2 regions of the Paenibacillus sp. FSL H8-0537 genome follow, and region 1 is predicted to be linked to the other one. Evidence: predicted binding sites of a transcription regulator. Region 1 holds the regulator's gene; the other holds the start of a gene.
What was found. The regulator Rex, encoded in region 1, represses fermentation and respiration genes when NADH is low (regulators of the CRP and FNR family bind a similar motif). The targets are predictions, from matches to a motif close to TTGTGAAATATTTCACAA.
Positions count from the first base shown of each region.

Region 1 (4,979 bases):
CAATTTTTCCTTAAAGCCTATGAGCTGGACCCAAGCTTTAAGGATCCGCTGAATAATTTGCAGAGCTGCCGGGAACGTCCACAGCAGTTGTCATTATTGTTCGGCAGCACGGAGCTATGCTGCTTGTGAGAGGATCGGATTTATTTTATGAAATATGCAGTGCTTGATTTGGAAACGACCGGACACAGCGCCTCCGATGATATTTTACAGGTGGGGCTGGTCCTCCTAGATGATGATCTTGAAGTTATTCATACGTATAATTCGTTTGTAAAGCCAACGATTGCCATACCGCCGTTTATTACGCAGCTTACCGGCATTGACGAGGCGATGGTGGCGGATGCGCCGGAGCTGTCTGATGTGCTGATGGACATGATTCCGCTGCTTGATGATGCGGTGCTCGTGGCGCATAATGTCAATTTTGACGCTGGTTTTCTAAACCAAGCGCTCGATCGCAGCGGGTACCATACGTTTGCAGGGCGCAGGCTCGATACAATTGAGCTGCTGCGCATTCTTTTTCCATCGATAACTTCTTATCAGCTTGGTGCTGTTTCTGAGCAGTTCGGCATTACGCATGAGCATCATCATCGCGCTGATAGCGATGCGATGGCGACCGCCGTTATATTTGCCAAATCGGTACAAAAGCTTCGGAGCCTGCCGCTGCTGACTTTGCAGCGGTTATCTTCGCTTGTAGACAATGGCAGCGATTTGAGCTGGTTTATTACGGTTACGCTAAAACAGGTAGAACAAAACATCGTAATGGGCGTCCCCGATTATGATTTTTTCAACCAGTTTGCACTGAAAGCTAGAGAATGGACAGAGGAAAAGCCCGCGCGCAGCGAAGAGGGAGCCTCGCCTTTGCAGGAGATGTCATTCGAGCAATATTTGGATGAAATCAAGCAGCGCTTTATTGAGCAATTTCCTAATTATGAAGAACGCGAAGCGCAGACGACGATGTTCCGTGAAGTGTTTGACTCGCTCGACAGCAAACGCCATTTGCTTATTGAAGCAGGAACGGGTACAGGAAAGTCTCTCGGCTATTTAATTCCCGCGCTCTATTATGGTATCCGCCAGGATGAGAAGATAGTCGTCAGCACGCATACCATTAATTTGCAAGAGCAGCTGAGGCATCGCGATGTACCGCTGCTTAAGCAGATTTTGCCGATAGAGTTTCGGGCTTCAATCTTCAAGGGCAGAGGGAATTATTTGTGCCTGCGCAAGTTTGAAAGTAAAATAAATACAAGGGATATGATGTCCCCCGTTGACGATGCGATTACAGCCTCGCAAATGGTCGTGTGGCTGGGCGAGACGGAAACGGGAGATCAAGAGGAGCTGAATTTCAGCAATAAGGGGACCGACTTCTGGTCTACCGTTGCCAGCGATGCAGATTCCTGTCTGAACCGGGCGTGTCCTTGGTTTAAACGCTGTTATTATCATCGTGCGAAGCATGAAGCCAATATAGCTGATGTGTGCATTACGAATCACTCCATGCTGTTCACAGACATTCAGGCCGATCATCGGCTGCTGCCGACCTACAGCCATTTGATTGTCGATGAGGCGCATCATGTGGAGGAAGTAGCAAGCAAGCATCTGGGCATGCAGCTCGGCTACTATACGATAACCAATGCGTTTACGCGTATGTTTAAGGACGCTCGTTCCGGGCTGCTGCCATCTCTGCGCATTCATCTCCAGCAGGAAAGCGATGAGCGGGTGCAAGGCTGGCTGGAAACGATTGATACCATTATTCCCGCCTTTACGGAAGTGAGGGAGCATTGGGAAAGGCTGTTTGAGATGCTGTACAGCTTTGTTCAAGCTTCTCCTGATGCGACGGGTGAAAACAATCAATCTGTGTACCGTTTGCGAGGCGATAGCCTCCCGGAAGGCTGGTCCGAAGTGCTCGCCGAAGAGACCAATATTCATACGGAGCTCATTCGGGTGCTGAAGACGGCTGAGAAAATGTCCGAGGAGATTAAAGATCGCATCGATGAGCTGGCGGTACAGGCGCTTGTAACGGACTTGAATGGCGCTTTACGCGATTTGACGAGAGTCAAGGATGATCTGCGCAGCTTTATGAAGGTCGATCAGACGACGGACGTGTTCTGGCTGGAAGCCAATATGACTTACAAGCATCGATCGCTGCATCTTTATGCGGTGCCGATTGATGTGAGCAGCCAGCTTCAGCAGTATTTATTCGATGTGAAGGACAGCATTATTTTAACGTCCGCCACTCTATCGGTACAAAAATCATTCCAGTTCGCTGAAGAGCAGCTTGGTCTTGGCGGCTTTGAAGAAGCGGGAAGGCTGCGTACCGTGCAGCTGGCATCGCCATTTAATTACCGTGAACAAGCGCTCGTTATTATTCCGCGCAATTTCCCTGTTCTTAAAGGCTCAGCGGGAGAGCCCGCATTTATTTCAATGCTCGTCTCTTCCTTAGCAGATGCGGTGCAGCAGACTAATGGCAGAATGCTAGTGCTGTTTACCTCTTACCGCATGCTAAAGCAGGTATACGATCCGCTTAAGGCGGCGCTTGCGGCCACCAGCATTCAAGTGCTAGGCCAAGGCATCGACAGCGGCAACCGTACGAAGCTGACGCGGCGGTTTTTACAGCAGCCGGAGTCTGTGCTGCTTGGCACAAGCAGCTTTTGGGAGGGCGTTGACATTCCTGGCGAAGCCTTAACTTGCCTTGCCATCGTCAGACTGCCATTCCAACCACCGAATCATCCGCTGCTGGAGGCGAAGTCGGAATTGCTGCAGCGCCAAAAGCAAAATCCATTTATGAAGCTGTCGATTCCGCAAGCGGTTATTCGCTTCAAGCAAGGATTTGGCAGGCTCGTGCGAACGGCGAAGGATAAAGGGATAGTCATTATTTATGATACGCGGGTTATTGAAACGTATTATGGCAAGCATTTTCTCTATTCTTTGCCTGGACCGAAAATTGAGCATATGCATATCGAACAAATTGTACCGAGAATGAGAGAATGGCTTGGTGCCGAGAAGGAGGAGGAGAACGGGTGAAGCAGACGAAAATATCGGAGGCCGTCGTAAGACGCCTCCCCATTTACCTGCAAGTGCTGAACGAGCTGAACAACCGGGAGGTGCAGACCGTTTCGTCCCAGGAGCTTGGCGTCAAGCTGGATTTAAATCCGGCGCAAATCCGCAAGGACTTGGCGTATTTCGGCGATTTTGGCCGCAAGGGCATCGGCTATGATGTGACATATTTAATTGAAAAAATTCGCCAAATACTCAAGCTTGATCAGACGATTAATGTGGCGCTTGTCGGTGCGGGTAATTTGGGTCATGCTCTATGCAATTATAATAAATATTCTAAAGACAATATGAAAATTATTGCGGTGTTTGATGTGCATCCATCTAAAATCGGCTCGCAAATTAATAATTTGACCGTAATGCCGATGGATATGCTGAAACATACGGTTGAGGAGAATAATATTCGAATTGGGATTATTACCGTTCCCGGATTTGAAGCGCAAAACGTTGCTAATCAATTTATAGATGCGGGCATTGAAGGCTTGCTCAATTTTGCGCCAGCGATATTGAAGGTACCAGAAGAAATTCGCATTCATCATGCTGACTTTACGAAAGAGCTGCTAAGTCTGGCGTATTACTTGGAGAGGGAAAGGAATGACGAAAATGAGCCAAATTTGGATTGAAAATGGACGTTTTGTAACGATGGAGGACGGCGAGCATGTGCTTCAAGGGCATATGGTTGTGACCGATGATCGCATTACATATATCGGAGCAGAAGCTCCAACCGGGCTGCAAGCCGATGTGCAGAAGCTGGACGGCAGCAAGCTTGCTTTTATGCCAGGCCTAGTAAACACACATGGGCATGCGGCTATGACCTTGCTGCGCGGCTATTCCGATGATCAAAACCTGCAAGTCTGGCTGGAGCAAAAAATGTGGCCGATGGAGGGCAAATACATCGACCTTGATACACGTGCGGGCAGCGCGCTTGCCGTGGTAGAAATGCTGAAATCCGGTACAACGGCTTTCGTGGATATGTATGACCGCATGGATCAGCTGGCCGAAGTCGTGGAACAGTCCGGCATTCGCGGCTGTCTGACGCGCGGTGTCATTGGCCTCTGCCCAGAGGATGTGCAGCAAGCGAAGCTGGCGGAAGCGATCGCTTTCGCACGCGATTGGAACGGCAAGGCAAATGGCCGTATTACGACGATGATTTCGCCGCATGCGCCTTATACATGCCCACCCGATTATATTGAGAAATTCGTGCAGGCTGCTCATGATTATGATTTGCCGCTGCACACGCATATGTCTGAATCGATTGCCGAAGTAGAGCAGAACGTTCGCGATTATGGCGTTCGTCCCGTTCAGCATCTCGACAATTTAGGCTTCTTCTCGCGTCCGGCACTTGTCGCTCATGCGGTGCATTTGAATGACGAGGAAATTGCGCTGCTTGCGCAGCGCAAAGTAGCTGTATCGCATAACCCGGTCAGCAACCTCAAGCTGGCAAGCGGCATTGCCCGTGTTCCTGATTTGCTTCGCGCTGGTGTAACGGTATCCTTAGGCACGGATAGCGCGGCGAGCAACAACAATCTTGACCTGTTCAAGGAGATCAACCTTGCGGCTCTGCTGCATAAGGGTGTTTCTGGCGATCCTACGGTTGTTCCTGCCATTGAAGCTTTGCGTATGGGAACGGTATACGGCGCTCGCTCCATTTGGCAGGAAGATTCAATTGGCCGCCTACGCGAAGGCATGAAGGCGGATTTCATCGCCATCGATATTGAACAGCCGCATTTTTACCCACAGACGGATATTGTGTCCCATCTGGTGTACGCGGGCTCGGGCCGCGACGTCAAGCATGTATGGGTAGACGGCCGTCAGGTTGTACGGGATGGCGAATGCACATTGCTTGATGAGGAGAAAATTCGTCACGATGCTCAGGCGAGCTTCGAGAGGTTGTTGAAGGCATAATGCGGGCGAGAACGAGAAAGCCGTTTTGGACG
Region 1 covers NZ_CP150290.1:4,061,837-4,066,815, reverse strand. Annotated here, with positions in the region: gene MHB80_RS17125 (hypothetical protein) at 1-129, shown strand, start outside; gene dinG (ATP-dependent DNA helicase DinG) at 148-3,012, shown strand; gene MHB80_RS17115 (redox-sensing transcriptional repressor Rex) at 3,009-3,665, shown strand; gene MHB80_RS17110 (amidohydrolase) at 3,637-4,947, shown strand; gene MHB80_RS17105 (hypothetical protein) at 4,947-4,979, shown strand, end outside.

Region 2 (4,979 bases), 3.0 Mb from region 1:
TATTCTAGCTTACCAATCACTGATTAAAAAGCTATTTGGCAGCCCTTACGATATGGGTGAGGCTATTCGTGCGATTACCCCGCTCATATTTACAGGTACAGCGGTTGCTTTCGCTTTCCGTACAGGCCTGTTTAATATCGGGGTAGAAGGCCAGTTCATGATGGGTATGACTGGTGCAACCGTCATAGGGATTACGCTTGACCTCCCTTGGTTTCTGCATGCTCCGCTTGCTATTATTGTCGGAGCGCTGTGTGGAGGCTTATGGGCGGCATTGACTGGCTATTTAAAGGCTGTTCGCGGCGTTAACGAGGTTATTTCTTCGATTATGTTGAACTGGGTTGCGCTTTATTTATCCAATTACATTATTCGTGCGTTTTTTGTGGCAAAAGGGCAGCAGAAATCGGATCCGATTCAAGAGTCAGCACTCGTATCGATTGGCTGGTTATCCGATGCGATGGATCATGCCCGTATGCATTGGGGTACTGTTATTGCCTTGCTCGGTATTGGAGTGTTTTATATTATACTGTGGAGAACGAAGCAGGGCTATGAGCTCAGAGCAGTGGGACAAAGCCCTGACGCAGCGCTGTATGCAGGGATTAATGTCAATCGCACCATTGTAAAGTCGATGTTTATTAGCGGATTGTTTGCGGGACTGGCAGGCGTGTTTGAGACGCTGGGGGTATTTGGCTATCAGACGATTCTGTCAGCGCCATGGGGCTATGGCTTTGATGGTATCGCGGTTGCTTTGCTTGGCGGCAATACGCCAATCGGCGTATTGTTCGGTGCTGTACTGTTCGGTGGTCTCAGCTATGGCTCTGCGGGTATGAGCTTTGGAGCGGGCGTACCGCCAGAGCTCGTTCGAATCGTTATTGGTTCGATCATTTTCTTTATTGCTTCGCATGGCATAGTAAAGTTTTTCTTAAAACCATTCCTTGGACGACGTGCAGACAAGCGTAAGGAGGCGATCTAATATGAATGCACTAGAGATATTGGGTCAACTTATTAACGTTACGCTTGTATTTTCTACGGCGCTTATTTTTACCGGTCTTGGTGGTCTATTCTCTGAGCGCTCTGGCGTTATAAATATCGGTCTCGAAGGTTTAATGGTGTCTGGCGCGTTCGCGGCAGCAGTCATTACCGACTATGCGATACAAGCTGGTTATGAGGAATCTGCTCCGTGGATAGGCTTAGTGGGGGCAGCGATTTATGGGGTGATATTTGCCCTTCTACATGCGATATCCACGATTACATTTAAGGCGGATCAGACGATAGTCGGTGTCGTTATTAATATTTTGGCAGCGGGTATCGCGATTTATTTGACGAAAAGCTTGTATGAGGGTTCGGGACAGACGACAACGCTGACTCATGTATTCAACAAATGGGAAATCCCTTATTTATCAGATATTCCGTTTTTTGGAGAGGCGTTCTTTAAAGCTTATCCGACGACCTATGTTGTTATTATCCTTGTCATTATCAGCTATATTGTGCTGTACAAAACGCACTTCGGCTTGCGCCTTCGCGCAGTTGGCGAATACCCAAGCTCGGCAGATACAGTGGGTATCAGCGTAACAAAATACCGTTATATCGGCGTGCTGCTCAGCGGAGCACTTGCAGGTCTTGGCGGTGCGACCATTACGTTAACAACGACGAGCAACTTTGCCCATAATACCATTTCGGGCCAAGGCTTTATCGCTATCGCGGCTGTTATTTTCGGAAAATGGAATCCTCTCGGCGTTGCGGGAGCTGCTATTTTCTTCGGCTTCGCGCAAGCGATTCGGAACTTTGCTCAACTGTTCGATTGGTCGCAGCAAATTCCGACCGAGTTTTTCTATATGCTGCCATACGTATTGACGCTCGTTGTACTCGTTGGTGCAGTAGGACGTTCTTCCGCTCCAGGCTCGCTTGGCGAACCATACGATCCAGCTAAGCGCTAATCGAAACAAGAAGCATCATACTTCCCATGGCTATCACGTAAGTGATGATTCATCCATGGGAAGTTTTTTTGTTTTCTAACCCTTTACACAAGGTTAGTCACAGAAAATCCACGATTGTGGATAACTTGTGGATAACCATGTGCGTAAACGCTGCATTTATACACAATAGCCGCCAATGATGGAAAGTTTAGCTGTGGCAGGTGCTATTTTCAAAGGGAATTCACACTTTTGTCATAAACGCATTGACAGCATGATCTGCCTGGAGTAAATTAAACCTTATCAAATGAATTTACCGTAAAGGTCAAATGAAAGGCGAACGACTTTTTAGGTTTGTGCATCAATTCACAAAGTCGGTAGTAGCCATATCTGGAATGGGCAATCAGCTTGCCCTTCCCTCATAAGAGGAGAGGATTAACTGTGGAAGCACTGGCACTGGAACGCAAGGCGGAGCAGAACCGCGAACTGCGGGAACGGCTAATGCAATTGAAGAAAGAGCGCAACGCCATCATTCTTGCTCATTATTATCAGCGTGATGAAATTCAAGAGGTTGCGGATTTTCGCGGCGACTCGTTTTTGCTAGCTCAGAAAGCGGCTCAGACGGATGCGGATGTCATCGTATTTTGCGGCGTGCATTTTATGGGGGAGAGCGCCAAAATTTTGGCTCCCAATAAAACCGTCATTATTCCGGACGAGCGTGCAGGCTGCCCGATGGCCGATATGGTCAATGTCGATGGTCTTCGCAAGCTGAAAGCCCAGCATCCGAATGCGACTGTCGTTACGTATATTAACTCTTCCGCCGAAATTAAGGCAGAGACTGACATTTGTTGTACATCGGCGAATGCGGTTAACGTTGTAAATTCCGTTGAAGGCCAAGACGTCATTTGGGTACCGGACAAGAACCTTGGGCACTATGTGCAGCAGAAGACCGATAAGAACATGATCATCTGGGAAGGCTACTGCAACACGCATGACATGTTGACGGTAAAGGATGTAGAGGAAATGAAGGCGAAACACCCGAATGCGCAGTTTGTTGTGCATCCTGAGTGCCGCCCTGAAGTGGTGGAGCTGGGTGATTTTGTCGGCAGCACGACAGCGATTATTAAATATTGCAAGGAATCGGATTGCAAGGAGTTCATTGTCGGCACGGAGGATGGCACAGGCTATCAGCTGAGATTGGACAGCCCGGACAAAACATTCCTGTTTGCATCTAAATATTTGGTTTGCCCGAACATGAAGGTTAATAACCTGAAGAAGCTGGTTAAATGCCTTGAAACGATGCAGCCGCAAATCTATGTACCGCCGCATGTGGCGGATCAAGCACGCTTGTCCCTGGAGCGCATGTTACTCGTGAAATAGGAGCAGCATGCGCTACTCCTATGCCTGGAGGCGCAGAAATGATTCCCAGATACCTTGTAGACATAAAGCTGGACGAACTGCCGGTAATCGAGAAGGATGTTATTGTGATTGGGGCCGGCATTGCCGGTCTTTTTACCGCACTTCGGGCCAGTGATCGGCATTCCGTGCTGATGATTACGAAGAAGTCGCTGCTCGACAGCAACACCCGCTATGCGCAAGGCGGCATTGCCGCGGTCATATCGGAGGACGATTCACCAGCTTACCACAGCGAGGACACGCTAATTGCGGGAGCGGGGTTGTGCTCGGAGGATGCGGTCAATGTGCTCGTGCATGAGGGGCCGGAAGGTGTGAATCAGCTCATTGAAATGGGCACACAGTTCGATTTGGAAAATGGCGAGTTTGCGCTGACGAAGGAAGGCGCTCACAGCCAGCGTCGTATTTTGCATGCGAATGGGGATGCGACGGGCTACGAAATTGTACGAGCCTTATCGGAGAAAGCGTTATCCAAGCCGGGTATTGAAGTATGGGACGACCACTTTGTCATCGATTTGGTTACCAATGATGGAGAATGTGTGGGCGCTGTTGTGCAAAAGCCGGACGGCTCGCGTCTGCTTGTACGCGGCAAGGCGACCATTCTATGCTCGGGCGGCGCAGGCCAGCTCTACCGTTATACGACGAATCCTGAGGTGGCCACAGGCGATGGGATCGCTATGGCTTACCGGGCAGGAGCTTTTATACAGGATGTAGAGTTTGTCCAGTTTCATCCGACCTCCCTATGCTATCCTGGAGCGCCACGGTTTCTGATTTCAGAGGCTGTACGCGGCGAAGGAGCCGTCCTCCGCAATACGCGAGGCGAGCGTTTTATGGAGCGCTATCACCATCAGCTGGAGCTGGCGCCGCGTGACGTAGTGGCCCGCGCAATTATTAGCGAGATGGAAGCTACGAAATCAACTTTTGTTTATTTGGATGTGACGCATGAGTCGCCGGATATGGTGAAGCATCGTTTTCCGAATATTTATGAATTTTGCCTGCAATACGGTTTGGATTTGACGACAGATTGGATTCCGGTCGCCCCTGCTGCACATTATATGATGGGCGGCGTTAAAACCGATCTCGATGGAGAAACCAATATTAAAAGGCTGTTCGCCTGCGGCGAGGTTTCCTCGACAGGCGTTCATGGAGCGAATCGGTTGGCCAGCAATTCGCTTTCGGAAGCGGTCGTTTTCGGCAAGCGTATCGTCGAGGCGATTGATAAACTTGCAGAGCATGCAGAGATTCAGCCTATAATAGAGAGCAGCGTACCGCGCAGCAGTGTGCCGATTCAGGCAGTGGTGGAGCGGAGATTGAAGCTGCAAAAAGTGATGGTCAGGTATGCGGGCTTGCAGCGCGATGCCAAGGGCCTCGAGAAGGGGCTGGAGGAGCTGCGGCGCCAGTTGACTATTTTTCAAGCGATGCTGACCAAGCGGGAAGAGTTTGAATTTGCCAATATGCTGACATGCGCCCTGCTGACGGCGGAATCCGCTTTGCAGCGGGAGGAGAGCCGCGGCGCGCATTACCGTGAGGACTTCCCGGAGCGCAATGATCAAGTATGGCGCAAGCATACCGTAATGCACCGTGTATACGGGAGGACAGAGGAGCGGTTAACCAATGTTTGAGACAACGCTGGATGGCTATAATGAAGCGCTGCGC
Region 2 covers NZ_CP150290.1:99,340-104,318, forward strand. Annotated here, with positions in the region: gene MHB80_RS00480 (ABC transporter permease) at 1-970, shown strand, start outside; gene MHB80_RS00485 (ABC transporter permease) at 972-1,934, shown strand; gene nadA (quinolinate synthase NadA) at 2,352-3,290, shown strand; gene nadB (L-aspartate oxidase) at 3,329-4,945, shown strand; gene nadC (carboxylating nicotinate-nucleotide diphosphorylase) at 4,938-4,979, shown strand, end outside.
Region 2: the regulator Rex is predicted to act here: its motif matches at 2,265-2,282, upstream of nadA (quinolinate synthase NadA).